4 regions of the Thioalkalivibrio sp. ALMg3 genome follow, and region 1 is predicted to be linked to each of the others. Evidence: predicted binding sites of a transcription regulator. Region 1 holds the regulator's gene; each other region holds the start of a gene.
What was found. Region 1 encodes sigma-54, which starts transcription at its own class of promoters, with help from an activator protein. Its sites were predicted from a motif close to TGGCANGNTNCNTGCTT; they were not measured.
Positions count from the first base shown of each region.

Region 2: a site for sigma-54 is predicted at 3,962-3,978, ahead of F622_RS0106295 (lipid-binding SYLF domain-containing protein). Genes of this name have one in related genera too.
Region 3: a site for sigma-54 is predicted at 2,548-2,564, ahead of F622_RS0100640 (DUF4168 domain-containing protein). Genes of this name have one in related genera too.
Region 4: a site for sigma-54 is predicted at 2,385-2,401, ahead of glnL (nitrogen regulation protein NR(II)). Genes of this name have one in related genera too.

Region 1 covers NZ_KB906224.1:86,854-94,426, forward strand. The annotation lists gene rapZ (RNase adapter RapZ) at 1-544, opposite strand, end outside; gene hprK (HPr(Ser) kinase/phosphatase) at 552-1,583, opposite strand; gene F622_RS0107745 (PTS sugar transporter subunit IIA) at 1,632-2,099, opposite strand; gene hpf (ribosome hibernation-promoting factor, HPF/YfiA family) at 2,103-2,441, opposite strand; gene F622_RS0107755 (RNA polymerase factor sigma-54) at 2,458-3,942, opposite strand; gene lptB (LPS export ABC transporter ATP-binding protein) at 4,031-4,801, opposite strand; gene lptA (lipopolysaccharide transport periplasmic protein LptA) at 4,798-5,340, opposite strand; gene lptC (LPS export ABC transporter periplasmic protein LptC) at 5,321-5,902, opposite strand; gene F622_RS0107775 (HAD family hydrolase) at 5,899-6,438, opposite strand; gene F622_RS0107780 (KpsF/GutQ family sugar-phosphate isomerase) at 6,438-7,415, opposite strand; gene F622_RS0107785 (calcium/sodium antiporter) at 7,412-7,573, opposite strand, start outside.
Region 2 covers NZ_KB906222.1:154,841-162,413, forward strand. The annotation lists gene F622_RS0106275 (5-(carboxyamino)imidazole ribonucleotide synthase) at 1-766, opposite strand, end outside; gene purE (5-(carboxyamino)imidazole ribonucleotide mutase) at 763-1,272, opposite strand; gene F622_RS0106285 (phosphoribosylaminoimidazolesuccinocarboxamide synthase) at 1,564-2,460, shown strand; gene bioD (dethiobiotin synthase) at 2,457-3,176, shown strand; gene F622_RS0106295 (lipid-binding SYLF domain-containing protein) at 3,116-3,895, opposite strand; gene fba (class II fructose-bisphosphate aldolase) at 4,027-5,091, opposite strand; gene pyk (pyruvate kinase) at 5,171-6,601, opposite strand; gene F622_RS0106310 (phosphoglycerate kinase) at 6,639-7,573, opposite strand, start outside.
Region 3 covers NZ_KB906219.1:127,334-134,906, reverse strand. The annotation lists gene F622_RS0100660 (MBL fold metallo-hydrolase) at 1-205, opposite strand, end outside; tRNA gene F622_RS0100655 (tRNA-Gln) at 673-746, opposite strand; gene rpsI (30S ribosomal protein S9) at 787-1,179, opposite strand; gene rplM (50S ribosomal protein L13) at 1,211-1,639, opposite strand; gene F622_RS0100640 (DUF4168 domain-containing protein) at 1,879-2,394, opposite strand; gene F622_RS0100635 (sigma-54 dependent transcriptional regulator) at 2,698-4,125, opposite strand; gene F622_RS0100630 (ATP-binding protein) at 4,122-5,597, opposite strand; gene F622_RS0100625 (MBL fold metallo-hydrolase) at 5,965-6,648, shown strand; gene htpX (protease HtpX) at 6,734-7,573, opposite strand, start outside.
Region 4 covers NZ_KB906223.1:120,297-127,869, reverse strand. The annotation lists gene ntrC (nitrogen regulation protein NR(I)) at 1-1,276, opposite strand, end outside; gene glnL (nitrogen regulation protein NR(II)) at 1,276-2,373, opposite strand; gene F622_RS0107045 (DUF4124 domain-containing protein) at 2,562-3,209, opposite strand; gene F622_RS0107040 (hypothetical protein) at 3,312-4,166, opposite strand; gene F622_RS0107035 (DUF2782 domain-containing protein) at 4,166-4,561, opposite strand; gene F622_RS0107030 (TIGR00730 family Rossman fold protein) at 4,561-5,286, opposite strand; gene polA (DNA polymerase I) at 5,431-7,573, shown strand, end outside.

The DNA of each region.
Region 1 (7,573 bases):
GCGGCGCGCCGTGCTTGAAGCCGAAAGACTGGAACTGCAGGGATAGCTCGTGTTCCCCGCGCTCGCCTATGCGGTCGCGCAGGGTGCGGGCCAGATCGTGCATCGACAGGCGCGAGGTGTCGACCGTCAGATCGGCCTCCGCGGCCACATGGCCCAGCCACTCGCGTTCGCGGTCGATGGCCTCGACCAGTGGCACGCCGTCGCGCGCCAGCGGGTGGCGCCGGCGGGTCAGGTGGTAGCGCCGCAGCAGCACCTCGCTGGCCGCCTGCAGGAACAGGACCTCCACCTGCACCCCGTCCGCCCGTAGTTGCGCCAGGAGATCGGAGAACCCCTCCAGGGCCTCCAGGCCGCTGCGCACATCCACGCCCACGGCCAGATGGCGGTCGGTCTCGGTGTCGTAGTGGCCCTGCCGGACCTGATCGATCAGGTCCGGCAGCAGCGGCAGCGGGAGGTTGTCGACGCAGAAGTAGCCGGCATCCTCCAGGGTGTGCAGGGCCACGGTCTTGCCGGACCCGGACAGGCCACTGACGATTAGCAGGCGCATGGCCGATTCAGCCCTCCGGGTCCGGGTTGGGGACCGTAGTGGCGGGCACCGCGCGATGGTAGGGCGGCTCCTCCGTCTCGCCGCTCATCTGGCGGCGCTGGCGTGCGCGCAGGTCGTCGCCAGCGATATAGCCCTGCATGTGCAGCATGTGGTTGCGCACGGCCGCCTCGATCATGACCGCGATGTTGCGCCCCGGCGCGATCGGCAGGCTGATCAAGGGGACGCGCAGGCCGAGGATATCGATCTCGCCGCGGCGCCCGTTCAGCCGGTCATCGGGGACCGGCGAGGGTTCGCCATGATCGCGTAGGTCGATGATCAGGCGCAGGTACTTGCCGCCCTTGATCGCGGAATCGCCGTACATGGCGCGGATGTTGAGCACCCCAAGACCGCGCACCTCGAGCAGGTCCTGGAGCAGGGCCGGGCAGTGGCCGCGCACGATGTCGGGCGCAATGCGCGCGAATTCGGGGGCATCGTCGGCGATCAGGCGATGCCCGCGCGAGATCAGTTCCAGTGCGACCTCGCTCTTGCCAACGCTGGAGGCGCCGCTGATCAGCACCCCGATCCCGAGGATCTCCATGAACACGCCGTGGCGCACCTCGAAATGGGCCAGGCGCTGCTGCAGGAAATAGCGCAGCAGCGAGATAATCTCGTGGCTGCTGGTGCTGGAGCACAGGATCAGCGGCAGCGCCTCCTGCGGGGCGTCGGGCATCTCCGAGAACGGACAGGTGTCCTCGGCGAAGATCACCGCGGTGGTCCCAGTGCGGGCCATCTCCAGGATCAGGTCGTTGCACTGGGTGGCGCTGAGGCTGGAGATGTAGCGGGCCTCGAAGTCGCCGATGATCTGGATGCGGTTGGGCCGGATCAGGTTGAGATGGCCGGCCAGCGGCAGGTCGTCCCCGTCGTCGCCGACCAGCTTGCGGTCGGGTGCTGCATGTTCGCCGTGCACGAAGCGAAGATCCAGGCGGTTTCCCATGGCCTGGATCAGGCTCTCCACGTTGATGTCGCGGGCGATCCCGCCTTCTCCCAGCGCCTCGTTCATGGCAGACGCTGCGCGCCGGAATCGCGGCTGGAGGCGGGTTCCACGGGCTTAGTCCTCGCTGAAGCGGCGCACGAGTTCCTGTTCCAGGGCCGCCGCGTCCCCGGCCCGGCGCAGCGCTCCGATGGTGTCTGGCTGCGACAGGCCGCGGGCGAGTTGGGCCAGCAGGTCGAGGTGGTCGCCGGTGGCGGCCTCCGGGACCAGCAGTGCGATCAGGATATCGACCGGCTCGTGATCCATGGCGTCGAAGTCGACGCCCTTTTCCAGGCGCAGCACGGCCACGCGCGGCGCCTCGAGATCGGCCAGGCGGCCATGGGGAATCGCAACCCCATGGCCGAGACCGGTGGATCCGAGTTTTTCGCGTGCGGACAGGGCCTCGAAGATCGCATTGCTTCCTGGTCCCGTGCCGTCACCTCCGCCGGCGAGGAGGTCCGCCAGGGCCTCCAGGGCCCGTTTCTGGCTGGAGCACTCGGGTTGCAGGCCAATGCGCTCGGAGGTGATCAACTCGGCAATCGTCATGGATCAGGAGGCCTGCTCGCGGTTGCGCTGGGCACCTTCGGCGCGGTGGTGGTCCTTGACCTTTTCCTTGTGCTTGATCAGCTGACGGTCGACTTTGTCGATCAGCGCGTCGATTGCGGCATACATGTCCTCGTGAGAGGCCTCGGCGTGGATGTGATTGCCGCTGACCTGGAGATTCGCTTCGGCCTGGTTGTGCTGATTCCGGGTCTTCTCGTGGGTCAGCACGACGTGGACGTCGATGACCTTGTCGAAGTGGCGCTCCAGCTTCGCGAATTTCTCGTTGACGTAGTCGCGCAGGGCGTCGGTGATGTCCACGTGGTGGCCGGTCAGGTTGATCTGCATGGTCAGGACTCCTTGGTTACTTGCTGCCGGTGGGCATCGAGGCCATCTGCCGGCGTTCGCTGGATGAAGGGATGTGCATCGCCTCGCGGTACTTGGCCACGGTGCGGCGCGCTACGTTGATGCCCCGGTCCGACAGGACCTGGGCGAGCCGGGCATCGCTGAGCGGCTTGTTCGGGGGTTCGTCGCCAATCAATTCGCGAATCATGGCACGGATGGCGGTGGCGGAACACTCGCCGCCATCGTTCGTGCCGACATGGCTGGAGAAGAAATACTTGAACTCGAAGACCCCGCGCGGGGTGTGCATGTATTTCTGCGTGGTAACCCGCGAGATGGTCGATTCGTGCATCTCCAGGGTCTCGGCAATGTCGCGCAGGATCAATGGCTGCATCGCGACGTCGCCATGCTCGAGAAAGCCCTGCTGGCGATGGACGATCGCCTCGGCGACCCGCAGCAGGGTGTCGTTGCGGCTGTGCAGGCTCTTCAGGAACCAGCGTGCCTCCTGCAGCTGATCGCGCATAAAGGCGCTGTCGCGGGCATCCGAGACCTGGCGCACCATGCCGGCGTAGAGGTCGTTGATGCGGATGCGCGGTGCGATCTCCGGGTTTAGATCCACGCGCCAGCCCTCGGTGGTGTGGCGCACGTAGACATCCGGGACCACGTATTCCGAGGTGGCGGAGCTGATCTGTGCGCCGGGGCGCGGGTTCAGGGTGCGGATCAGATCCAGTGCGCGGGCCAGTTCGTCCGGGTCGCGTACGCCGGACTGGCGCTGCAGGGCCTTGTAGTCGCGCTTGCCCAGGCTGTCCATGCCGTGTTCCAGGATCGCCCGTGCGGCCTCGCGGGCCGGGGCGTCCGGGGCCAGTTCGCGTAGCTGGATCTCCAGGCACTCCCGCAGGTTGCGCGCGCCGACCCCCAGCGGGTCGCACTGCTGAATCCAGTGGAGCACTGCCTCGACCTCGTCGACGCCGACGGTTTCATCCTCGCCTCGGCTGATGGTCTCGGCCAGGGTTTCCAGGTCACCCTCGAGATAGCCGTCGGGGCTGATGGCGTCGATCAGGGCCGCCCCGATGCGCTGGTCGCGCGGTGTCAGATGGCTCAGATGCAGCTGCCACAGCAGGTGATCCTGCAGGCCCTCACCGTCGTCGTCGCTGGTGTTTTCCAGCGGGTCGCGGTCATCCACGCCCTTGTTGGGCGTCGGGGCCGGCTCGTAGATGTCGTCCCAGCGGCTGTCGGTCGTCAGTTCCTCGGGGATCACGTCGTCGCTGGTGGTGGTGGCCTCCATGCGATCGCCTTCCACCAGCTCGCCGTCCTGGTTCAGGCGCTCGGTGTCGGCCTCGGCATCTTCGTCCTCGACCTGTTCGAGCATGGGGTTGCTCTCCAGCGCCTGCTGGATCTCCACCTGGAGCTCGAGCGTGGACAGCTGCAACAGGCGGATCGCCTGCTGCAGTTGCGGGGTCATGGTCAGCGTCTGACCCAGCTGCAGATTCAGGCCGGGTTTCAGCATCGGGTATGCGGGGCGAGGGTGGGCATTGATGGAATCTTAAAGCCTGCCTTGTGGTTTGTGCACCGACCGGGCCGCATACGGGGCGCTTTCACAGGCGGAAGTTCTCGCCGAGATAGACCCGGCGCACCTGGGGATCGGCCAGCAGCTCGTCCGGTGTCCCGGCGGCCAGCAGGCGGCCTTCGCTTAGAATATAGGCCCTGTGGCAGATGCCGAGGGTCTCGCGCACGTTGTGATCGGAGATCAGTACGCCGATGCCGCGCTGGGCGAGATGCCGAATCACGTCCTGGATGTCGCCCACCGAGATCGGGTCCACCCCGGCGAAGGGCTCGTCCAGACAGATGAAGCGCGGATCCCCGGCGAGGGCGCGGGCGATCTCGGCCCGGCGCCGTTCCCCACCGGACAGCGCGATGCCCGGGCTGTGGCGCACGGTCTCGAGCTGAAACTCCTCGATCAGCGCATCGCCAATGCGGCGGCGCTCGTGGCGATCCAGCCCGGGGCGCAGTTCCAGCACGGCCTGCAGGTTGTCCCACACGCTCAGGCGGCGAAAGATCGAGGCCTCCTGCGGCAGGTAGCCGAGGCCGGCGCGCGCGCGTACGTGGATGGGGGCGCGGGTGATGTCGCGCTCGCCCAGGGTGATGCGCCCGGCATTGGGACGGATCAGCCCGACCAGGCTGTAGAAGCAGGTGGTTTTGCCGGCCCCGTTCGGGCCCAGCAGGCCGACCACCTCGCCGGGCGCGAGGTCGACGTCCACCTGGTCCAGCACCGTGCGCTGGCCGTAGCGCTTGGTCAGCTCGCGTCCGATCAGGCGGTCGTTGGTTTGTGCCGGTGTGGCGGATGGGCTGGGGGCGGTGGCGTTCATTCGTCGTCGCGCGGCTGGATGGTGATGCGCACGCGCTCGCTGTCGCCTTCGCCGCGTTCGGCCTCGATCACGTCGGTCGTCAGGTCGTAGGTGATGCGCTTGCCGCGCGCCTCCTCGCTGGTGGTGATCACATGGGCCTGGTCGGTGAGGATCATGCGGTCCTCGTTCAGCAGGTAGTCGATGCGCAGGGCGGTGGCAATGCGCATCTCTCCGGTTTCCGGATCGGGTGATTCCAGGCGTGCCGGCTCGCCGTGGGCCTCCATTTCGTAGGGGCGGCGATCGCGGGTGCGCACGTAGACCTTGTCGGCCTCCAGGGTCATGTCGCCGCGGATTACGATCACGTCGCCGGTGTAGGTCCCCAGCCCCTGGCGTTCGTCCATCTCCGCGCGGTCGGCAGTGATCTCCACCGGCAGTGCCGGGCCCGCCGAGCCCTGCTGGGCGAGCGCGGGCGTGGCCAGCAGGGCTAGCAGCAGGAGCGCCGCCAGGCGGGCACCCGGTTGGCCCGGACGGTGGCGAAGGCTATGGGGATTCGGGGTCATGCGCGGGATCCTCCTCGCTCGTCTCGCTGTAGAGCGAGTACACGTCATGGAACAACTCTATGGTATCCCCTCGCGAGTCCACGCGCAGACCGGTGCCGCGCTGGAACAGGCCCGGCTGGTTCAGGGTGGAAAGGGCATCCGAAGTGGCGACCATGGTGTCGGTGGCGACGCGAACATCCCGCGAATCGATGATGGTCTCTACGCGTTCGCCGCGGGGCGGCTGTACGCCGTGGGTGGGGCCCACCAGGTCCAGGGTCACGGCGGCCGGTTGATGCAGTGCGGCGGGGGCAGTCCAGCGCCATTCGATACCGCCTTCGGCGAACAGGTCGAGGTCCGGGTCGTCCACCCATTGGGGGCCGTCACGTCCAAACTCGCGCAGGCGGGTGCCGCGCAGACGATGGCTCAGTTCGCCGTCGTCGCCGGTGGCATGCAGGGTGAAGCCGTCAATCTGCAGCGTGACCTCGCCCTCGGGCGGGCTTACCTCAGCCTGCGCCAGGGGCACGGTCGCGAATGCGAGCACGGCCAAGGCCCATCCGAGTCGGCTGCGAATCCTGCGGCTCATCCGTTCAGGTAGGTCTCGAACAGCGCGTCGAGCCGGCTCTGCGCGGCCAGCAGGCCCTCGCAGGCCTCGCGCACGGCCCCGCGCCCACCATGGGCCTCGGTCACCCACTGGGCATGCTGGCGCACCAGCGGGTGGGCGTCGCCGACCGCGATCCCGAGCCCGACCCGCTGCATCGCTGGTAGATCCACGATGTCGTCGCCCATGAAGGCCGCTTCGGCGGGGTCGTGGCCGGTCCGCTGCAGCAGTTCGTGCAGGGCCTCGCCCTTGTCGCGGCGGCCCTGGATCAGATGCTCCACACCCAGGTCGCGCATACGGTGTTCGACGACCCCGGAGGTGCGCCCGGTCAGGATGGCGATCTCGATCCCGCCGTCCAGGGCCAGACGGATACCGTGGCCGTCGCGGCTGTTGAAGGCCTTGTACTGCTCGCCGCCGTCGCCGAGGAACAGGCTGCCGTCGGTCAGCACGCCGTCCACGTCCAGGATCAGCAGGCGCACGGCCTGCTGGTGGGTGCGCAGAGTGGTGGCATCCAGGTTCATCACGCCACCCCGGCGCGCAGCAGGTCGTGCATGTTGATCACGCCCACCAGGCGGTTTTCGGCGTCGGTGACGGGCAGGGCGTTGATGCGCCGGCTCTCCATGGCCTCCAGGGCCTCCACCGCCAGCCAGTCGGGCTGCGCGGTGTGGCCGCCGGTGGTCATGGCCTCGCCGATGGTCAGGCCGTCCAGGCTGTGCCCGGCATCCAGGGTGCGCCGCAGGTCGCCATCGGTGAACACGCCCTGGATGCGATCGTCACCGTCGGTGATGATCACCAGCCCCAGACCCTTGCGGGTGATCTCGAACAGGGCGTCCTTGAGTGGGGCGTCCGGGGTGATGCGCGGGATCGCGCCTCCGGTATGCATGATGTCGGCGACATGCACCAGCAGGCGCCGGCCAAGGCGGCCGCCGGGGTGCGAGCGGGCAAAGTCGTTGGCGGTAAAGCCGCGTGCATCCAACACCGCGACGGCCAGGGCATCGCCCATCGCCAGCGCGGCGGTGGTGCTGGAGGTGGGAGCCAGGCCCAGCGGGCACGCCTCGCGCTCGACGCTGACATCCAGGTGTACGGTGGCATCCGCGCCGAGGCGCGAGCCGGGGTTGCCGGTCATCGCGATCAGCGGTACGCCCAGGCGCCGGATCAGCGGCAGGATGGTGATGATCTCGTCGGTCTCGCCGGAGTTCGACAGCGCGATGACCACGTCCTCGCGGGTGATCATGCCGAGATCGCCGTGACTGGCCTCGCCCGGATGCACGAAGAAGGCCGGCGTGCCGGTGGAGGCCAGGGTCGCGGCCAGCTTGCTGCCGATGTGCCCGGACTTGCCCATGCCGGTGACGATCACGCGGCCCTTGCACGCGAGGATGCAGCGGCAGGCCTCGAGGAAGCGGTCGTCGATGCGCCGGGCGAGGTTGCGTACGGCCTCGGCCTCGTCATTGAGGACGGCCAGGGCGAGCTTGCGGGTCGTTTCGGGGTTGAAGTTCATGCGGTTGCCGTGATTCCCAAATAGACAAGGTAGCTTGCGAAGGCGATGAGGAGAAGGGCGCCCTGCCAGCGCCGGATCTGTCCGCGGCGGCCCAGCGCGATCAGGAACAGGGCCACGGTCAATGCCAGCATCACCGGATAGTCGCGCGTCAGCACATC
Region 2 (7,573 bases), on a different contig from region 1:
AGAACTCCACCGCCAGCAACCCCTGGTAGTCGAGCTGCTCGGCAATGTGCCGCGCGATCGCCGTGGCGCGTTCGCGCGGCTCGTCGCCGACTCGGGCCGGCACCCGCGTCAGGTGCAGGATGCCCTCGTGATGGGTGTTTTCCGCCACCGGAAAGGCCTCGTTCGCGCCGTCCGCGGTTCGCGCCACCAGCACCGAGAGCTCGCGCTCCAGCTCGACCTGGGCCTCCAGCACGCAGTCCACCAGCCCCAGCTCGGCATGCGCCGCGGGCAACTCGCCGGCCTGCGCCAGCCGGACCTGGCCCTTGCCGTCATAACCCAGGCGCGCGGTCTTCAGGATCGCGGGGAACGTCGGCCCCCCCGCGTCCGCTCGCACTTCGGGCGTCTGGCCGGCCAGGACCGCCTGCCAGGGGGCTACCGCCACATCGATCTCGCCGAGGAAGGCCTTCTCCTCCAGGCGATCCTGGGCAATGCTCAGGGCGCGCGGCCCCGGGCGCAGACAGGCGCGGGCATCCAGCCACTCCACGGCCGGGCGCGGGATGTTCTCGAACTCGGTGGTAATGACCGCGCAGGCCCCGGCCAGGGCCTGCAGCGCATCGGGGTCGTCGAAGGCCTGGCACAGGTGCCGCGCCGCCACTCGCCCGGCCGGGCTCGCCGGGTCCGGGTCCAGGACCCATACGGGATAGCCCATACCCTGTGCGGCCTCCACGAAATAGCGGCCGAGCTGCCCGCCACCGAGCAGCCCGAGGGTCGCAGGGGGCTGGATCATGACGGGTCCGGTGGCAGGGTCTGCCCCAGCACGGCCTGACTCTGGGACTGGCGAAAGGCATCCAGACGCTCACGCAGATCGAGATCGTGGTTCGCCAGCATCGCGGCGGCGAACAAGGCGGCGTTCGCCGCGCCCGCCTCGCCGATCGCGAAGGTCGCCACGGGGATGCCGCGCGGCATCTGCACGATGGACAGCAGCGAGTCCTGCCCCTTCAGGTGGCGCGAGGCGACCGGCACGCCGAGCACCGGAACCGGGGTCTTGGAGGCCAGCATCCCCGGCAGGTGCGCCGCCCCCCCGGCCCCGGCGATGATCGCCTGGAGGCCCCGCTCGCGTGCCTGCTCGGCGTACTCGAAAAGCAGATCCGGTGTTCGGTGAGCCGACACCACCCGGGCCTCGAACGGGATCCCGAGTTCGTCCAGCACATCCACCGCCCGCTCCATGGTCGCCCAGTCGGAGGTGCTCCCCATCACGACGCCCACGCGAGGCGCCGCCGAATTGCCTGCCATCTCAGTCATGGCCCGAACGATAGCGACCCCGGCCCCACCCGACAAGCCATGCGCACCACGAAGCGCTCCCGGACGCGCAGAAAAGCCCGGTCAAGGAGCGATCCACAGGGAGACCCAAAGGCCGGAAGGGCTCACTGGTGAGAGCGAAGCGGGGGGCGTGAATGGCCGGTGGATAAGGCTCGACGCGCCCATGCGCTTGCTGCCGATCGTCGCGTCTCCTTGTGGATCGCTTTTCTTCGTGTCTTCGTCCGCTTCGTGGTGCGCAAGGCCCGCGCCCGGTAGAATCGCGGCATGACTGACACCCTGCTTGAAAGCCAACTCCCCGACCTGGAACTCGTGCATCGCGGCAAGGTACGCGATCTCTATGCGGTGGACGCCGACCACTGGCTGATGGTCACCACCGACCGCCTGTCCGCCTTTGACGTGATCCTGCCCACGGCCGTGCCCGAGAAGGGCCGAGTGCTGACGGAGATCACGCAGTTCTGGATGCACAAGGTGGAGCGCGAGCTGGGCATCCCCAACCAGTTGACCGATATCCCACTGGAACAGGTGATTCCGGACCCGGCCGTTCGCGCCCCGCTGGAAGGACGCAGCCTGGTGATCCGCCGGCTCGAGGCCCTGCCGGTGGAGGCAGTGGTACGCGGCTACCTGATCGGCTCTGGCTGGAAGGACTACCAGGCCAGCGGCGCGGTCTGCGGCATCCCGCTCCCGGCCGGCCTGGAGCTCGCCTCGAAGCTCCCCGAGGCGATCTTCACCCCCAGCACCAAGGCCGACGTCGGCGACCACGACGCCAATATCGACTTTGATGCCGTGGTGGCGACCATCGGCGAGGACCGGGCGCGGCAGGTGCGCGATGCGGCACTCTCGATCTACGCGATGGCCCGCGACTACGCCGCCGAGCGCGGCATCATCATCGCCGACACCAAGTTCGAGTTCGGCGTCGATGCCGCCGGCACCCTGCATCTGATCGACGAGGTCCTGACCCCGGACTCCTCGCGCTTCTGGCCGGCCGACCGCTACGCGCCAGGCACCAGCCCGGAGTCCTTCGACAAGCAATACGTACGCGACTACCTGGAGACCCTGGACTGGGACAAGCAGCCGCCCGGCCCCGAGCTGCCCGCGGAAGTGGTGGAACAGACCGCGGCGCGCTATCGCGAGGCCCTGGAGCGCCTGACCCGCGACGCATGAGCCCGGCACAGACAGGAGCGCCCCCGCAGGGCCTGTTCGTCACCGGCACCGACACCGGCGTCGGCAAGACCTTCGTCAGCTGCGCGCTGCTGGAACTCTGGCGGGATCGTGGGCTGCGGCCGCAACCGCGCAAGCCGGTGGAATCCGGCTGCCCGCCGGGCCCCGATGGGCTGTGGCCCGAGGACGGGATGAACCTGACCCACGCGGCGGGCCTTCCGGACGCCGCCATCGAGCAGGTCACGCCCTGGCGCTTCCCCGATGCCATCGCCCCGGACCAGGCCGCCGCGAACCAGGGCGTGCGCCTGACGATCGCGGAGCTGGCCGCGGCCTGCGCAGCCGACGGCACGGGCCCGCGGCTAGTGGAGGGTGCGGGGGGCTTCTACTCGCCGCTGTGTACCGATGGGCTGAACGCGGACCTCGCCGAGGCCCTCGGGCTGCCGGTCCTGCTAGTGGCGGAGGACCGCCTGGGCACACTGAACACCTGCCTGTTGACCCTGGAGGCCCTGGAACGACGCGGCCTGCAACTGGCCGGGATCGTGCTCAACCGGCGCCGGGAGGATGCCGACCCGCGCCTCGACAATGCGGCCGCGCTGCGTTCACGCACGAGCGCCCCGATCATCGAGTCAGCCGAAGGCATCACCCGCGCGGCGCTGGTTCAGAAGCTCTCCACCTCGAAGTTGTCCGGGCGCACGCCGCCGGAGGACTCGCGCCCCTGACCACGGGACTCGGAGGCCGCAGGGGCTTCCTCTTCGTCAACCCGGAACCCGGCCAGGGTCTCGCGTAGGGCACGGGTCCCTTCACGGTCGACGCGGCGGCTCTCGATGATATGCACCGGGCGCTGGGACTCGCCGTAGTACGCCTCGTTGAAGTCGTCGCGCACGGTCATGCGCGAGCCGGACAAGCTCATGCCCAGGTAGGCACCCCGCGCCCGCGAGTAGGACAGGAAGTCGGCCGTCGGGGTGGCGCTCCGGCCCGCACCCACCGGACCGGCAGCCACCGAGGCATCGCCCCCCAGGCGGATGGCGGACCCGAACATCGAGTCCACCGCATCCTGGGTGCGCGCGACCATCACCACCTCGGCGGCATCACCACCGAACTGCATGCCGAAGCTGACCGAACCGAGGGAGTAGAACGCCACCGGCGAATAATCGCCGCGCTCGTCGTCCCAGGCAAGGAACACGCCGATGCCGCCGGAGCCTCCGATCAGGAAGGCCCCGCGAGCCACGCGCGGGAAGATCACCACGCCGCGGGCGTCGCGCAGGTCCTCTTTAAGGGACTCGTACTCGGGGTGGGTCGCCATGTTCTCCACCGTCGCCTGGGCGCGATCGATGATGTCCTGCGGATCGATCTCGCGGCTGAACGGGTTCGCGTGAGCGCTCCCCACTATGGCGGCAAACACCAGCGTCGTCAGGCAGAAAAGGATCAGTCGTTGCATCGTGGAAACCTCCAGAAAGGCCAAGGGAGACGCGGCCGCGCGAATGCGTCGGCGTCTCCCTAACGAATACATTCATCATGGCACAAAAAAAGGGGGCCGAAGCCCCCTTTTTCGTGCTGCAACCCGCAGGATCAGTTGACCTTGGGATCCAGCTCGCCGGACAGGTAGCGCTTGACCATGTCGTCCAGGGAGATCGGCTTGATCTTGGACGCCATGCCGGCGCAACCGAAGGCCTCGTAACGGGCCTGGCAGAGGTCCTTCATTGCGGCGGTCGAGGCCTTCAGGAACTTGCGCGGATCGAATTCCTTCGGGTTCTCGGCCAGGAACTTGCGCACCGCACCGGTGGAGGCCATGCGCAGGTCGGTATCGATGTTGACCTTGCGCACGCCGTGCTTGATGCCTTCCTGGATCTCTTCGACCGGCACGCCGTAGGTCTCGCCCATATCGCCGCCGTACTTGTTGATGATCTGCAGCCACTCCTGCGGAACGGAGGAGGAGCCGTGCATGACCAGATGGGTATCCGGGATGCGGGCGTGGATCTCCTTCACGCGCTGGATGGCCAGGATGTCACCGGTCGGCGGACGGGTGAACTTGTAGGCGCCGTGGGAGGTACCGATGGCGATCGCCAGGGCATCGCACTTGGTGTTCTTCACGAAGTCGGCGGCTTCGTCCGGGTCGGTCAGCAGCTGGTCGTGGGACAGCTGGCCCTCGGCACCGGAACCGTCTTCCTCGCCGGCCATGCCGGTTTCCAGGGATCCCAGGCAGCCCAGCTCGCCTTCCACGGACACGCCACAGGCGTGGGCGATCTCGGAGACCTTGGCGGTCACGTCACGGTTGTAGTCGTAAGAGGCCGGGGTCTTCATGTCAGGCATCAGGGAGCCGTCCATCATCACCGAGCTGAAGCCGGACTGGATGGAGCGCAGGCAGACTGCCGGCTCGGAGCCGTGATCCTGGTGCAGCACAACCGGGATGTCCGGGTACTGCTCGATGGCGGCGATGATGTTGTGGCGCAGGAAGGGCTCGCCGGCGTACTTGCGGGCACCGGCGGAGGCCTGAATGATCACCGGGGAGTCGACCGCAGCGGCCGCTTCCATGATCGAATGGACCTGTTCCATGTTGTTGGCGTTGTACGCCGGCATGCCATAGCCATGTTCGGCGGCATGGTCCAGAAGCTGGCGAAGTGAGATTAGAGCCATGGATTCCTCCTTACGGGATTCGGACTGAGGTAGTGAAAAAGTCGATTAATCTGGTTGGCGACTGCGGGCGGTGCGCGGTTCAGGCCAGTTCGCCGACGCGCACGATCTTCATGGCGTTGGTGCCGCCATGCTCGCCCTGCAGGTCGCCCTTGGTAATGATGACCAACTCGCCATCCTGCACGACGCCCTCGCCCTTGAGCAAGTTCACCGCCTCACGGTTCACGCTTTCGTGGCTCTCGGGGATCGGCTTCAGAGTCACCGGATAGACGCCGCGATAAAGCGTCATGCGGCGGCTGGTGGATTCGTGCTGGGTGAGCGCGTAGATCGGGATGCCCGAGCTGATGCGCGACATCCACAGCGCCGTGGAACCGGACTCGGTCAGCGCGGCGATCGCGGAGACATCGAGATGGTTGGCGGTGTACATGGTGGCCATCGCGATGGCCTCGTCGACCCGGCCGAAGGTCGAATCCATGCGATGGTCCGACTGGCGTGCGGCGCGCTGGCGCTCGGCAGCCTCGCAGATCCGGTCCATGCTGGTGACCACGCGCGCAGGATAACGCCCGGTCGCGGTCTCGCCGGAGAGCATCACCGCATCCGTGCCGTCCAGCACCGCGTTGGCCACGTCGAACACCTCGGCGCGGGTCGGGATGGGGTTCTGGATCATGGTCTCCATCATCTGGGTCGCGGTGATGACCAGACGATTGAGGCTGCGCGCGCGCGTGATCAGGGTCTTCTGCACCCCCGGGAGCTCGGCGTCACCGATCTCCACACCCAGATCGCCGCGGGCGATCATGATGACCTCCGAGGCGGCGATGATCTCGTCGATCACCTCCAGGGCCTCGGAGCGCTCGATCTTGGCGCAGATCCCGGCCTCCCAGCCGGCATCCTTCAACAGGCCCCGCGCCAGGTGCAGGTCCTGGGCGGAACGCGGGAACGAGACGGCCAGGTAGTCCACCTGCAGCTCGGCCGCCAGGCGGATATCGTCGCGGTCCTTGTCCGTAATCGCAGGAGCGGACAAGCCGCCACCCTGACGATTGATGCCCTTGTTGTTGGACAGCTCGCCGCCGACCTCGACGGTGGTCTCGATCCGGCTGCCATTGACCGCCGTGACCTTGAGCACGATACGGCCGTCATCCAGCAGCAGGATGTCGTCCGTGCGCACGTCGTCCGGGAGGTCCTTGTAGGTCAGGCCGACCTGGGTGGCATCGCCCGCGTCGCGATCCAGCTCGGCATCCAGCGCGAAGGGCGCGCCCTCTTCCAGCTGCACCTTGCCCTGCTGGAAGCGGTCGATGCGGATCTTGGGGCCCTGCAGGTCGCCCAGGACACCGACGCAACGGCCGGCGCGCTCGGAGGCGGCCCGCAGCCGCGCCAGGCGCTGGCGGTGGTCATCCGGATCGCCATGCGAGAAATTCAACCGGACCACATCCACACCGGCCCGGATGATGGCCTCCATGGCCTCGTCGCTGTCCGTTGCCGGCCCCAGCGTGGCTACGATCTTGGTACGTCTCATCCGCGCGTGTCTCCGTCAGCGGGGAAGGACAAGGGCCTCAGCCCTTGGCCCGTTCTTCCAGGATGGCGACGGCCGGCAGGGTCTTGCCCTCGAGGAACTCGAGGAAGGCGCCGCCGCCGGTGGAGATGTAGCTGATGCGATCCGCCAGGTTGTACTTGTCGATCGCGGCCAGGGTGTCGCCACCCCCGGCGATGGAGAACGCATTGCTCTCGGCGATCGCCTCGCCCAGGGCCTTGGTGCCACCGGCGAACTGATCGAACTCGAACACGCCCACCGGGCCGTTCCAGACGATGGTGCCGGCATTGCGCAGAGCCTCGGCATAGGTGGCCGCGGTCTCGGGGCCCACATCGAAGATCATGTCGTCGTCCGCAACGGCGTCCACGGCCTTGGTCTCGGCCGGGGTGGATTCGGAAAACTCCTTGCCCACGGTCACGTCGGTCGGGACCGGGATCTCGCCGCCCTTGGCGCGGGCGGCCTCCATCAGGCGCTTGGACTCTTCGACCAGATCCGCCTCGTACAGCGACTTGCCGACACCATGGCCCTGGGCCGCGATAAAGGTGTTGGCGATGCCGCCACCGACGATCAGCTGATCGACCACCTTGGACAGCGACTCCAGCACGGTCAGCTTGGTCGAGACCTTGGACCCACCGACGATCGCCACCAGCGGGCGCTTCGGGGTCTCCAGGGCCTGCCCCAGGGCCTCCAGCTCCTTGGCCAGCAACGGGCCGGCGCAGGCCTGCGGGGCGAATTTGGCCACGCCATGGGTGGAGGCCTGGGCGCGGTGGGCGGTACCGAAGGCGTCCATCACGAACACGTCGCACAGCGCAGCGTACTTCTTGGCCAGCGCCTCGTCGTCCTTCTTCTCGCCGGCGTTGAAGCGCACGTTCTCGAGCAGGATCACCTCGCCCGGCTTGGCATCCACGCCGTCGAGGTAATCCCGAACCAGGCGCACTTCGCGCCCGAGCAGGCCAC
Region 3 (7,573 bases), on a different contig from region 1:
CGAAGCCAAGTGGCGGCGTCCCCAGGGCGTCATATACCACCACGCCCTCGTCGGTCACGACGAACCCCGCATTCGAGGTATGCCCCTCGTTGTCGGGATCCGGAATACCGGAGATCCCGATCATGTACCAGGTGTCCAGCCCTTCGACCTCGTGGGCTGTCACATCCACGCTGACCGGCTCGTAGGGATTCTCGGGTACCGACATGGTCAATCCTCTCTTCTCTGGCATTTTGATCGATCCGACCCAGTGCGGCCGGGTTCTGCGGAATTGGACGGAAAAAGGGCGGGAGAATTCCCTGCATTTCCCGATCACTGTCGAGGGATTGTAGCGGAGTCGGGAGCGGGGTTGACGGGATGCCGGGGTCCGGGCGTTTGTGGCTACCGGGGACCGGTCGCCAAGGTCGGCGGTGGCTGGCCATTTAAAGGCAGGGAGACCGGAAGCAGGGTCGGCGTCCACAAATCAGCGGGGCAGTACCGAAACGTTCTGGCCCGAATCGCGGCCATGGCGCCGGGGATGGGGGACCAGGATGATTCGGCGGCTACGCCGCCTCACCCCTACGGGGCTGCACGCGCAAGCGCGTGCATGCTTCACTGCGCTTCGCCGAAGCTTCCAGGTTCGAACCCTGGTCCGCCCATAGAAAAGGGCCCCACGAGGGGGCCCTTCTCTATGTTTGGCTGGGGGACCAGGATTCGAACCTGGGTTGGCGGAGTCAGAGTCCGCAGTCCTACCGCTAGACGATCCCCCAGTAAACCGGGTCGGGTGCAGCCCGAAACTCGACGCGAATTTTAGCGCTTCGAGTACTGGGTTGCACGACGGGCCTTGCGCAGGCCGATCTTCTTGCGCTCCACCTCGCGGGCATCGCGGGTCAGGTGACCACCACGACGCAGCGACGGGCGCATGTCTTCGTTGTACTGCACCAGGGCGCGGGCAATACCCAGACGGATCGCGCCGGCCTGGCCGTTGCCGCCACCGCCTTCAACGGTCGCGATCACGTCAAAGTTGCCGGTCGACTCGGTCGCCTCCAGCGGCTGGCGTACCACCATGCGCGAGGTCTTGCGGCCGAAGAAGTCGTCCAGCGGCTTCTCGTTAACCGTGATGTTGCCCGTGCCGGGACGCAGGAAGACGCGCGCCGAGGCGGTCTTGCGGCGGCCGGTGCCGTAATACTGATTGATAGCCATTCGGATCGATTCCCTTGCTGATTCTGGCGGCTCAGACTTCGAGCGGCTGCGGCTGCTGGGCCGTGTGCCGGTGTTCGGTACCGGCGTAGACCTTGAGCTTCTTGAACATGGCCCGGCCAAGCGGGTTGCGCGGCAGCATGCCCTTGACGGCAAGCTCCAGCACCTTCTCCGGATGACGCTCGATCATCTGGGTGAAGTTGGCTTCCTTGATGCCACCCGGGTAACCGGAATGGTGGAAGTACTTCTTGTCCATGGCCTTGTTGCCGGAGACGCGGATCTTCTCCGCGTTGATCACGACGATGTAGTCGCCGGTATCGACATGCGGCGTGTACACGGGCTTGTGCTTCCCGCGCAGGCGATGTGCGATTTCCGTGGCGAGTCGACCGAGGGTCTTGCCGTCGGCGTCGACGAGAAACCAGTCGCGTTCGACTTCGGCCGGCTTGGCGCTAATGGTACTCATGATGTTCGATGCTCCGAGGTCGGGGCGATTCAGAAAGCGCGCAAGAATAACGCTTCCCTCTGCCCAATTCAAGCTACAGGGACAATTCCCGAGACGCGAAGGCGTCCGCCCTCGGGGGAATCACGGATCAATGTGCCGAACATTCGCGTGCATGCCCCGGACACAAACAAGGGGCCGACCCGAAGGCCGGCCCCTGCAACCCCCCGGGCGCAATGCCCGGGGCGGGTTTGCGCTGCCCGTTACAGCTGGGCTTCAGCGCGCTCCTGGACTTCCTGCATCAACTCGGGATCGTTCTGCAGGGCCATGGCCACTTCGTTGTATTCCTCGACGCTCATGCCCGAGTCTTCAACCGCGTTGACCATTTCGTCCTGTGCTTCCTGCTGCATGGACTGGGCCTCGGTTTCGTCCTCGGCACTCTGCAGACGGTCGGCGAAGTCTTCGCGCACTTCCTGCACCGCAACGAAGGCGGTTACGAAAGTGTCGATGTCTTCTTCGCTCAGATCCACCTCGGGGGCTTCCTGCATCGGGGCGCCGCCCTGGGCCGCGCCGCCCTGGGCACCACCCTGAGGCGGCTGGCCGCCCTGAGCACCGCCACCGGCACCGCCTTCCTGGGCCGGCGGCTGGCCGCCCTGGGCACCGCCCATGTCGCCCCCACCGGCACCACCTTCGGCACCGCCGTACTGGGCAGAGGCGGCTCCACCCACGGCAAACAGGGAGGTCAGGGCCATCGCGAGCATCGTCTTGCGCATATTCATCATGTTGCTCCTTTTCCTTTGGATCGTTCGGATCTCGGGGCGAAGCCGGCTACGACTCAAGGTCGATCGTCCGCCCGCCCGATTTCGTTGCAACCGTGTGAGGAGGAATGGTCCATCACTGCGGTTCCGATTCCTCGATTGCTGTCCCAGGAGGAGCAGGCATCGTGCCAAGATTGGAAAAAGACAAACACAACACTTTTAAACAGTGACTTATGCTCTCATTACCCCGAACGGGCCGGGGAACGCCCCAACGGTAAACCGGGTCAGAATGACACATGGGTCAGGTCGACCCGGGTCAGGATGTCACGATGGGTCGGATTCCCCGAGTTTGCGGTACAGCGTCTTGCGGCCGATGCCGAGGATCCGCGCAGCGCGTTGCTTGTTGCCGTCCACATGCTCCAGCACCCGACGAATGTAGTCGCGCTCGCGCTCCTCCAGGGTCGGCCACTGGCCATCATCGCCCATCCCCGGTACCGGCGTCGCCCCCTCCGCCCGGTCGCCCGTTGTTCCGCCGGGATCCTCGGCGGGCGCCTCGAATACGCGCTCCGGCAGATCACGGGTCTCGATGACCTCGCCGGCCGCCAGAGTGGCGGCACGCTCCATCAGACTCGCGAGTTCGCGGACGTTCCCCGGGAACGGATACCGCACCAGCGCGCGCAGGGCCTCCGGGCTCAGGCGACGCTCGGGCAGGTCGCGAGCCAGGGCCTGCTGACGCAGGAACTGCAGGGCCAGGCGTTCGATGTCATCGCCACGCTCGCGCAGCGGCGGGATCTCGATACGAAAGGTCTCCAGGCGATAGTAGAGATCCTCACGAAAACGACCGTCGGCAATATGCGCCTGCAGATCCTGATGTGTGGCCGCCACGATACGCACATCGGTCGCGATCTCCTCGTTGGCGCCCACCGGACGCACGCGACCATCCTGCAGAAGACGCAACAGCTTGCTCTGCATGGCCACCGGCATCTCGGCGATCTCGTCCAGGAACAGGGTGCCGCCGTCGGCCTCGGTAAACAGGCCGCGCCGAGCCCCCTTGGCCCCGCTGAACGCACCCGCCACGTGCCCCAGCAACTCCGACTCCAGCAGGGCCTCGGGGATGCCCGCGCAGTTAATCGCCACGAACGGACCACGGGCCCGCTCGCTTTCCGCATGGAGCGCGCGCGCCACCAGTTCCTTGCCGGTCCCGGACTCGCCGGTGATCAGGACACTGCCGTCGGCGGCCGCGATCCGCCGAATCAGGTCGAACAACTGCAGCATGGCCGGACTGCGGCCCTGCATGCCGTGAAAGCCATCGGCCTGCGCAAGGACCTCACGATAGCGACGCACCTCGTCCTTCAAACGCCGCGCCTCGGTCACCCGGTCGGCAGCCAGACGCAGGTGATCCAGATCCACCGGCTTGGTCAGGAAGTCATCCGCCCCCGCCTTCAGCGCGGCCACCGCCTGGTCGATGGTCCCGAAGCCCGTGAGCATGATGAACCCGGGTGCCGGCACCCGGGCGCGGGCCTCCTGCAGCACCTGGAAGCCATCCGCGCCGGGCAGGCGCAGGTCGCTCACCACCAGACTGAAGGCCTGCTGCGCAAGCACCCGCGCGGCATCCTCGGCACTGGCAACCGCCGTAACCGCGTAGCCGGCCTCGGTCAGTTCCTCGGTCAGCAGCTCGCGATGCCCGCGATCGTCCTCCACGACCAGGACCGACTCCGGGGGCGTTGCGGGGACTTGTGCCTTGCTGCTCATCGAAGCGAATCCTCCTGGGCGCCAGAGGCCACCGGCAGATGCACGACAAAACGGGTCTCCCCCACGACACTGCGATCCAGCATCACCGTACCCCCGTGGTCCTCCAGCGCCACCTGCGCCACCGCCAGCCCGAGCCCCGTCCCCTCGCCGGTGGGCTTGGTGGTAAAGAAGGGCTCGAACAGGCGTTCGGCCTGCTCATCGTCTATCCCTCGCCCGGCCGTGGGGCCATCGTCCGCCACCACCAGCTCGACCCGGTCGGACGAGGCATGCCAGCGGACCCGGACCTCGCGGGCGGCGACCTGCGCGGCATTCTCCAGCAGATTCTCCAGGGCCTGGCCCAAGCGCAGGCGGTCCGCGGCGATGGTCAACTCGGGCCCTTCGAGCCGGAATGCCACCCCGCCGGAGGCATGCCGCTCGCGCACACGCCCGACCAGATCTCCAACCAGCTGCGCGAGATCCAGCGAGCGTTCCTGCAACGGATTGCGCCGGGCAAAGTCCAGCAGCTGGCGCACGATGGTCTCCACCCGCTCCAGCTCGGCCTTCAGCGCCTCCATCTCGGTGCGCGCCGGATCCGCCTCCGGCAGGTGCCGGATGGCGCGCTGCACGCGACCGGCGATAATTCCGAGCGGCGTCCCCAGTTCGTGTGCCACGCCGGCCGCCAGCTGCCCGATCGCCGCCAGCTTCTCCGAGTGCCGCAGCTTCTCCTCCAGCCGTCCCTGCTCAAGGCGTTGCGCCTCCAGTTCGGCCTCCGAGGCCTCGCGACGCTCCATCATGCGGTTCATCGAGACTGCCAGGCCGCGCAGCTCCGCCGGCCCCTGTTCCGGCGCCCGCAATCCACGCTGACCCTCGCCAATCGCGCGCATCGCGGCCATCAACCGAGACACATGCCGCCCCACCGCCCGGTGGTACCCGAACAGCACCACCAGCAGAAACAGCCCGCTAATCCCCAGCATCAGCAACCCACCCTGCCACTGGAGCTGCGCGACGAAGGCCCGGAACGGTGTGACGTCGCGTGTCACCTGCAACAGCCCCACGATGCGACCGGCCGGATCGGACAACGGAAGAAAGAACGAAAAGGTCTCGCGCCCCTGATGTTCGCCGAAAGCCCCAAGACTCCCGGTTTCGCTGATGACCTGCGCCTCGCCACGGCGCTGCAGGGTCGGACTGGGCGGGCCACTGGCCGCCACCATCCGGCCGTCGGCATCGTAGACATAGACCCCGAACACCTCCTCGATCTGGAACAGGGAGTCCAGCGACTGCTGCACACCGGCCGCGTCGTCCTGCAGCATCGCACCGGCCACAGGCAGGCGGATCGAGCGCGCCACCAGCTCGATGTCTTCCTGCATCCGGTTTTCCATCTGAGTCTGGAATTCGTGCAGACCCAGCGCCACCACCGCGGCCATCAGCAGCAACAGGGGCAGCAGCACGAACGACAACACCGCGGTGCGCAGACTGTTCAGGCGTCGGGTCATAAAGGGCGATTCGCAGCGTCGTCGAAGGCCACCATGGTAGACACGCGGGCCGGCATGACGCGAATTGCAGGCAAAAAAAAGCGCGGGTCGAAGCCCGCGCCAAGAAAACCACCAAAGGAGGATGGAGGAGTCCACCAACCGCTGACAGGGGGGACAGCGATTAGCGTATGCAAATCTTCTAATATGACGATATTCTTGTCAACCGGTGAATGCGCAGGGGGTTCGCAAATTCACCGCATCGTCATATCACGTACCCTTGAAGACCTGCACACCCCGTAAGACGCCCGCTCGCCAGTTCTATTCCCCGCTGCGTGCAATCCAGCGCCTCCAGCCTTCAAAATTCGAAATTGTTCACGGATCCACTGCCATGCTTCGCCATCTGAGCCACCCCGTCACCCCGCTTGCCCAGAACGCCACCCTGATCTGGTGCGACGTCACCGGGGCCGCGGCCTGGGTCGATCCCGGCGCGGATGCCGCGGCCCTGGAACGGATCGCGCGGGATCAGGGCGTCCACCTGGAAAAGATCCTGCTGACCCATGGCCACCTGGACCACGTGGGCGCAGCCTCCGAACTGGCCAAACGTACCGGCGCGCCGATCATCGGCCCGCACCGCGACGATGCCTTCTGGCTGGAGCAACTCCCAGCGCAGGCGCAGATCTTCGGCTTCTCCGAGGTCCAGCCACTGGTGCCCGATCAGTGGCTGGACGATGGCGACACCATCGAGCTCGGGCAAGCCACCCTCCACGTCCTGCACTGTCCCGGCCACACCCCGGGCCACGTGGTCTTCCACGATCCGGAGGGCCGGCTCGCCCTGGTCGGTGACGTCCTTTTCCATGGCGCGATCGGCCGCAGCGATTTTCCGCGCGGCAACGGGCGTGAGCTGCTGGACTCCATCACCGGCAAGCTCTGGCCACTGGGCGACGACACCCGCTTTGTCCCCGGCCATGGCCCCGAGTCCACCTTCGGCGAAGAGCGCCGTAGCAACCCCTTCGTCGGCGACGACGTCATCGTCGCCGCCGGCGGCGAACCCGGACGCGGTCGCTACTACTGATCCGACCGGCCGCAGCCCCGGCACTACAAACGAAAAAGGCCGCCCCGAAGGGCGGCCCTCTCCTGGTACGCATAAAGGGTTGCGGTCAGCCGTTGGCGCGCAGCGCCGCGATGCGCTGTTCGATCGGCGGGTGACTCATGAACAGCTTCTTCAGCCCCTGGGCCATGCCGCCGCGAATGCCAAAGGCGGCCATCTGGTCCGGCATGTCCACCGGGCGACCGGAGGCACGCGCCAGCGACTCCAGCGCCCCGATCATCTTCTCGCGGCTGGCAAAACGAGCCCCCGCCTCGTCGGCGCGGAACTCGCGCTGACGCGAGAACCAGAACACGATGATGGAGGCCAGGATGGCGAGGACGATCTCGGCCACGATGGCCGTGATCCAGAATGCCGGCCCGTGACCGGACTCGTTCTTGAAGATCACGCGATCGACAAAGTGACCGATCACGCGCGACAGGAAGATCACGAAGGTATTGACCACCCCCTGGATCAGCGCCAGGGTCACCATGTCGCCATTGGCCACGTGGCCCACCTCGTGCCCCAGCACGGCCTCGACCTCGCCCTGCCCCATGTTCTGCATCAACCCGGTGCTGACCGCGACCAGGGCATTGTTCTTGCTCATGCCGGTGGCGAAGGCGTTCGGGTCCGGCGAGTCGTAGATACCGACCTCCGGCATCCCGATTCCGGCCTCGCGGGCCTGACGGGTGACCGTCTCCAGCAGCCACTGCTCGGTGGCGTTGCGTGGCTTGTCGATCACGTGGACCTTCATCGTCTTCTTCGCCATCCACTTGGAGATGGCCAGCGAGATGAACGAACCACCGAAGCCAAACACGGCGGCGAAGATCAGCAACGCGGTCAGGTCGAGATTGACCCCCTGGTCGTCGAGGATGCTCTCGACCCCAAGGATGCGCAGAGTAATGCTAAGGAC
Region 4 (7,573 bases), on a different contig from region 1:
GATCACCGCGCTGCCAGTGCTGACGGGCGACCTGGGCGAGTTCGGCGGTCCAGTCCCGCGGACCGGCAGCGACACGGACCGGGGCACTCCCGGGCTCGGCACGGCTCTCGGTCGGCTGGTGCAACTCGGCCGGCAGGTCATCCAGGTGCACCTCGCGGCCCGACGCCATCACGGTGAGCCAGCGGCAGGTGTTTTCCAGCTGGCGGACGTTGCCCGGCCACGGCAGGCGCTGCAGCTCCGCGACCACCTCGGGGCGCATGGTCTTGGCCTCCACCCCCAGTTCCTGAGCGACCTCGGCCATGAAGTGCTGTACCAGCAACGGGATATCCTCCGGCCGCTCGCGCAGGGAGGGCACGTGGATGCGGATCACGTTCAGGCGGTGGAACAAATCCTCGCGGAACAAGCCCGCGCGGACGCGTTCTTCGAGGTCCTGGTGGGTCGCGGCGATGATGCGCACGTCCACCCGGATCGGGGTATGCCCGCCCACACGGTAGAACGTGCCATCGGACAGCACCCGCAACAGACGCGTCTGCAGGTCGAACGGCATATCGCCGATCTCGTCGAGGAACAGGGTGCCGCCATCGGCCTGCTCGAAGCGGCCCTTGCGACTCTGGTTGGCCCCGGTGAACGCGCCGCGTTCGTGACCGAACAGTTCGCTTTCCAGCAGATCCTTGGGGATGGCCGCGGTGTTCAGCGCGATCAACGGCTGGTCGGCGCGCGGGCTGTGCTGGTGCAGGGCCCGCGCGACCAGCTCCTTGCCGGTACCGGATTCGCCATTGATCAGCACGGTGATATTGCTGCGCGAGAGCCGTCCGATGGCACGGAACATCTCCTGCATGGCCGGGGCCTCGCCGATGATCGGGGTCTCCTCGATCTCGGGACCGGCGGGGCCGTTCTCCTGCCCGGCACGGCGCGCCTCCAGCGCGCGTTGCACCAGGGCCACGGCCTCGTCCACGTCGAACGGCTTGGGCAGGTACTCGAAGGCCCCGGTCTGGTAAGCGCCCACCGCGCTCTCCAGATCGGAGAAGGCGGTCATGATGATGACCGGCGGCGGATCCGGGCGGGTCTGCATGCGGGCGAGGAAATCCAGCCCGTTCAGGCCCGGCATGCGGATGTCGGCGACGATGGTGTCCGGGACCGGATCCCGCTCGAGCGCCGCCCAGGCAGCGTCCGCGGTCTCGAAGCCGCGCACGGCAATCGCGTGACGCTGGAGGGCGCGTTCCAGCACCCAGCGAATCGAGTCGTCGTCGTCAATGATCCAGACGATGGGTTCCATCAGTGCGTCTCCTCCCGGCCCTGGGGGGAATCAATAGGAAGCAGGATGTCGAATGAGGTCGCCCCCGGGCGCGAATGGCATTCGATCAAGCCGTCATGCAGCTGGATCAGGCTCTGGGCAATCGGCAGCCCCAGCCCGGTGCCCTCGGCGCGCCCGGTGACCATCGGGAAAAAGATGCGTTCGCGGATCTCCTCCGGGATGCCGGGACCGTTGTCGCGCACACTCAGTTTGGCCACCAGCCGGTGGCGCTTCCCGGAGATCGTGTACTGGCGCAGGATCCGCGAGCTCAGGGTGATCTGCCCCCCGTCTTCCAGTGCATGCACCGCGTTCTGCACCAGGTTGAGGATGGCCTGCACCAGCATGTCGCGATCCGCCTGCACGTCGGGAATACTGGGGTCGTAGTCGCCGCGGATCTTCAGCCCCAGCGGCAATTGCACGCTGACCAGGCCCCGGACGTGCTCCAGGACCTCGTGCAGATTGACGGCCTCGCGCCGCGGCATGTTGTTCGGCCCCAGCATGCGGTCGACCAGGCTGCGCAGCCGGTCCGCCTCGCGAATGATGATCTGGGTGTATTCCTTGAGGCCCGAGTCGTCCAGCTCGCTGGCGAGCAACTGCGCCGCGCCGCGCAGCCCGCCCAGCGGGTTCTTGATCTCGTGCGCCAGCCCGCGCGTCACTGCACGGGTGATCGCCTGCTGCTTCTGCAACTGTTCCTCGCGGCTGATGCGCTCGTGGCGGTCGATGGCGTTCAGTTCGAACAGCAGCTGGCCCGGCCGCTCGCCGGCGGCGTGCAGTGGCGTGATGATCACGTCGGCCAGGAAGCTGTCGGCTCGGAGGGGCTCCATCTGACGGGCACGCAGCGTGATCGGCTGATCCAGGGTCAGCGCCGAACGCAGGCGGTTGGCCAGATTCCGGTCCAGCTTGAGCCATTGCCCCAGTCCGTGACCGACGATGCGTTCGCGGCTAAGCCCGAGCAGGACCTCGGCCGCACTGTTCAGGCTGAGCAGGCGCAGTTCCGCATCGGTCACCAGCACGGCCGTGGAGAGGTCGTCCCACCAGGGCGGGGTGGTCATACCGGGATTGGCAGCGGGCGTAGTCATCGAAAGGCCTCAAGCAGGAATCGCGCCAAGCGAAAATCGCCGGGCGGGACGCTGAAGCCGAGGGCTGCGTCACACCAGAAGCCTGGCCGCCGACACCCTTGAAACCGAAACGCCCCAGAGTGGTGCAATAATAGCACCACTCTGGGGCGTCAACCGCACCACTTCGGTGCGCTATGCGAGTGCCGGCGTCAATTCGGGCCAGGCGTCACCGGCTGCGGCGCCCGGGGAGCCTGCGGTGCCTGCGGTGCTCCGCCCGACGGAAACTGCTGGGGCCGTTGCTGCTGTTGCTGACTGCGCGGGATGGCCATGCGCAGCACGTTGAACTCGATGGTATCGCTGGCGCCCAGTTCCTGACCCGACTCGTCCACGACCCGCGCCTGCAGGGTATAGGCACCGCGGTTCAGGCCCTGGAAGGTCGCGCTCGTCGAGGCCCCCTCGCCGGCGGCCTCCCCGTCCAGCAACCAGACCACGCGGTGGCCGGCATCGGCGTCAAGCGCCGGTTCAATCTCGAGCTCCGCGGTCACATTGCCATCGTTCGCCCGCACGCCCTCGCCATCCCCCGGCCGCGCGATGGCGACCCGCTGGTAGGCACCCTCCGCTTCGGGCTGACCGCGCGGGCGCACGGGGCGCTCGAGGATCTCGCGCGCGCCCTCCAGCGGCACGCCCCGCATCGGCTCACGCACATCGACCGATTCGCTACGGCTCCCCTCGGGGGGGCGGTCGCCGAAGTGGACATTGCCTTGATCGTCGGTCCAGCGATAGACGTCGGCACTCAGGAGCGCAGGGGCGAGAAGGGCGGCCAGGGGCAACGCCAGCCAGACAGCGATTCGGAACATGGGCTTTCCTCCTTGGAAGGCACGGATCCACGACCCCGCCTCGTTGTGTTTGCGAACGACTGGCCCAGGCGCCCCACACGTCAGTGCGGGCCGACTGGGCCCTCAAGCCGCGGCGCGAACCCAGATACCCTGCAAGCGAGCCGCTTCTGCCTGAAGGGCTGCCAGCCGTTCGCGCTCGGTGCGCCCATCGGCCCCGGCCTCCAGTGCGGCAAGCCAGTCGTCCAGCGCAGCCAGGCGCAGCAGGGTTGGCGCCGCCCCTCGCTCGATGGCGGTCAACGGCCGCCGTCCGTTATATCCGGACAGCAACGCCCGGTAGCCCTCGGCATCCGGCCGCCCCGCGTCATCCACGGCGACCGCCAGGGCGAGCCGTGCGACCTGCCAGAAGGCCGGCACCGGCGCGGGCGGGAGGACCAGATCGGCCAGGCCGGCGCCCTCCGGATAGATGCGGACCGTCTGCCAGACGCTTCCCGCCAGCGGCAGGTCCTCGAAACGGTACAGCCCCTGATGGTGCAGTTCGGCATCCAGGATCGTCCGCGATTCGGCATCCAGCGAAGACGTGATTGTGTCCGCACGCTCGCGCATCCTCTGCTGCAGCACGCCGCGGCGGTAGCCGTCTCCAGCGGGCAGGGCGCCGGCCGTGTGGCGGCCCTGCCAGTCGGCCGCGCGCTCGCCCAGGGCCTCCAGGCTGCCAGGCCCCTCGGCCGCGACCGTGCCCTGAATGGCCTGGCCACGCTCGAGCACCAGGATCACCTGCCCGGCCGCATCATCCGTACCCCGGCCGATCACACGGCCACAGCCAGCAGGGACCTCGCCGAGTGCCTGCTCAAGAGACGGCGCCGCAGCAGCCGGCAGGCGCAGGCACTGCACCGGCCGGCCGTCGAGTTCCGGCCCCTCGGGACCGACCGTCAGTGCCAGATCGGCAAGCTCGCCGCAGCGCTGAATTTCGGATTCATTCATTACCATCGGAAAATCACCCAGGACGGGGGTACAAAGTCGGGATCCAGCTCGTTGCGGCGACCATCCAGCGTGCCATCGCCGGTGGTATCGATGAGGTAGTAGGTCGGGCCGACCGCAGGCGTAACCTCGACCATCACCAGCTGGCCGCCCATGCGGTATTCGCGCCGCGTCTCGCCATCGCGCTCGATAATGATGATGTCGGCCTCTTCCAGGGAGCGCTGCTCGCGGGCGCGCTCGTCCAGCACCGGGGGCGGCGGATCGGCAGCCTCGTCCAGTTCCGGCGGCGGCGGGGCATCCCCCCACTCGCGGTCTTCCTGCGCCAGCGCCGAACCGGGCACCAGCAGCAGGGCCGCCAGCAGCGACAGGGGCAGGCTCAGGCGGGTCGGGGTCATCATCACAGCTCCATCAGTCGTTTCTTTTCTTCCGCGGACGGCTCGAAGCTGCGCGTCTCGTAGTGCTCGAAGATCGCGCTCACCACATCCTCCGGCGAATCTACCAACGAGTATAGCTGCAGGTCCTCCTGGTCGATGGTGCCCTGTTCCACCAGGGTGTCCTGGAACCAGTCGAGCAGCCCCTTCCAGAACTCGCTGCCCACGAGGACCACGGGAATACGCCGAGTCTTGCCGGTCTGCACCAGCGTCAGGATCTCCGCCAGCTCGTCCAGCGTGCCAAAGCCGCCCGGCAGGACCACGTAGGCGGATGCATACTTCACGAACATCACCTTGCGCGAAAAGAAGTGGCGAAAGCCCAGTCCCACGTCTTGGTAATCATTCGCACTCTGCTCGTGGGGTAGCTGGATGTTCAGGCCGATGCTGGGCGAGCGCCCGCCGAAGGCCCCCTTGTTGGCCGCCTCCATGATGCCCGGACCGCCGCCGCTGACCACCGCAAAGCCGGCATCCGACAGCTGGCGCGCGGTCGTCTCGCCCAGCTGGTAATAGCGATGCTCCGGGGGGAAGCGGGCAGAACCAAAGATGCTGACCGAGGGCTTGATGTGCGCCAGGCGCTCGAAGCCCTCCACGAACTCCGCCATGATCTGGAAGATCTTCCAGCTTTCGCGGGTCAGGGCAGAGTCATCAATCGGACGCAGGCCCGGGTGTTCGGCACGTTCACGGTTGTTCATGCGGCGGGTTCCTCGGATGGAGACTCAAGCGTAACGGGCGCCCCGCGTCCATACAAACGTATCCATACAAATGGCCCGCACGAATGGGCGCCTCACGGCCAGCCCTGTAGAATGGCGCGCGTTCCCTGTCCGGATTCCGCCTGCATGTCGCAACCGCCCCTCGTCCTGGTCGACGGCTCGTCCTACCTGTTCCGCGCGTTCCACGCCCTGCCGCCACTGACCGCGCCGGATGGCGCCCCGACCGGCGCGATGATCGGTGTGGCCAACATGCTGCGCAAGCTGCGCGCGGACTACGGGCCGGAGCACATGGCGGTGGTGTTCGACGCCAAGGGCAAGACCTTCCGCGACGACATCTACCCCGAATACAAGGCCACCCGCCCCCCGATGCCGGATGAGCTGGCGGCCCAGATCGAGCCCCTGCACGAGCTGGTCCGGGCGATGGGCTTGCCGCTGCTGTGCGTCGGGGGCGTCGAGGCCGACGACGTGATCGCGACCCTGGCCGACCAGGCGGCGCGCGCCGGCCACGCGGTGGTGATCTCCACCGGCGACAAGGATCTCGCCCAGCTGGTGGATGACCGCATCACGCTGGTGAACACCATGAGCGGCGTCACCCTGGACCCGGACGGCGTGCAGGAGAAGTTCGGCGTCGCCCCGGAGCAGATCGTCGATTATCTCGCGCTCATGGGCGACAGCGTCGACAACATCCCGGGCGTCGACAAGGTCGGCCCGAAGACCGCGGCCAAGTGGATCGCGAAGTACGGCGACCTCGATACCATCCTCGAACAGGCCAACGCCATCGGCGGCAAGATCGGCGAGAACCTGCGCGCGGCCACCGACCGGTTGCCGACCTCGCGCGAGCTGATCACGGTCAAGCGCGATGTCCCGCTGGATGTCGGCCCCGACGACCTCGCGATCCAGGAGCCGGACCATGACCGCCTGCTGGAGATGGTGCGCCGCTACGGCTTCACTCGCTGGCGTGCGGAACTGGAGGGCGGCAACGGCGAGGCCGCAGGCGACAACCCCGGGCCAGCGAAGGCACAGGGGAGCTACCAGACCGTTCGCGAAGAGGCCGATTTCGCTGGGCTACTGGAGCGTCTGGACAAGGCCGAGCGCGTGGCCTTCGACACCGAGACCACCAGCCTGGATGCGATGCGTGCCGAACTGGTAGGCATGTCGTTCGCGTTCGATCCGGGTACCGCGTACTACCTGCCGCTCGCCCATACCGGGCCGGATGCGGACCCGCAGCTACCGTTCGACGCGACGCTGGAGCGCCTGAAGCCGTGGCTGGAGTCCACGGACCACGGCAAGCTCGGACATCACCTGAAGTACGACCGCAACGTACTGGGGAATCACGGCATCACCCTGCGGGGCATCGTCGATGACACGCTGCTGGAGTCCTTCTGCCTGGACGCCGGCGCCAACCGCCACGACCTGGACTCCCTGGCCGAGCGCCACCTGGACTACAAGACCACGCACTACGAGGACGTGGCGGGCAAGGGCGCGAAGCAGATTCCGTTCGCCGAGGTGGATATCGGGATCGCGACCGACTACGCGGGCGAGGACGCCGACATCTGCCTGCAACTGGACGCGGTGTTCCAGCCGCGCCTGAAGGAAGCGGAAGGGCCGGCGTTCGTCTATCGCGAGATCGAGATGCCGCTGGTCCCGGTACTGGCGGATATCGAGCGTGCAGGCGTGAAGGTCGACCCGGACCAGCTCGGCGCGCAGAGCCAGGCGCTGCTGACCGAGATGGAGCGTATCGAGCGCGAGGCCTTCGAGGAGGCCGGTGGCGAGTTCAACCTCGGCTCGCCCAAGCAGATCCAGGAGATCCTGTTCGAACGCCTGGGGCTGCCGGTGCTGCGGCGCACGCCCAAGGGCCAGCCCTCGACCGCCGAGGACGTGCTGGAACAGATGGCGGGTGACTACGCCCTGCCACGCCTGATCCTGGAACACCGCGGGCTGTCCAAGCTGCGCAGCACCTACACCGAGACCCTGCCCCGGCGCATCCACCCCAAGACCGGGCGGGTGCATACGTCCTATCACCAGTCGGGCGCGGCCACCGGACGCCTGTCGTCGTCGGAACCGAACCTGCAGAACATCCCGGTGCGCACCGAGGCCGGGCGGCGCATCCGCCAGGCCTTCATCGCCGAACCGGGCCACCAGCTGCTGGCGGCCGACTACTCGCAGATCGAGCTGCGCATCATGGCCCACCTGTCGCAGGACGCGGGCCTGCTGCGCGCCTTCGCCGAGGGGCAGGACATCCACCGCGCGACCGCCGCCGAGGTCTTTG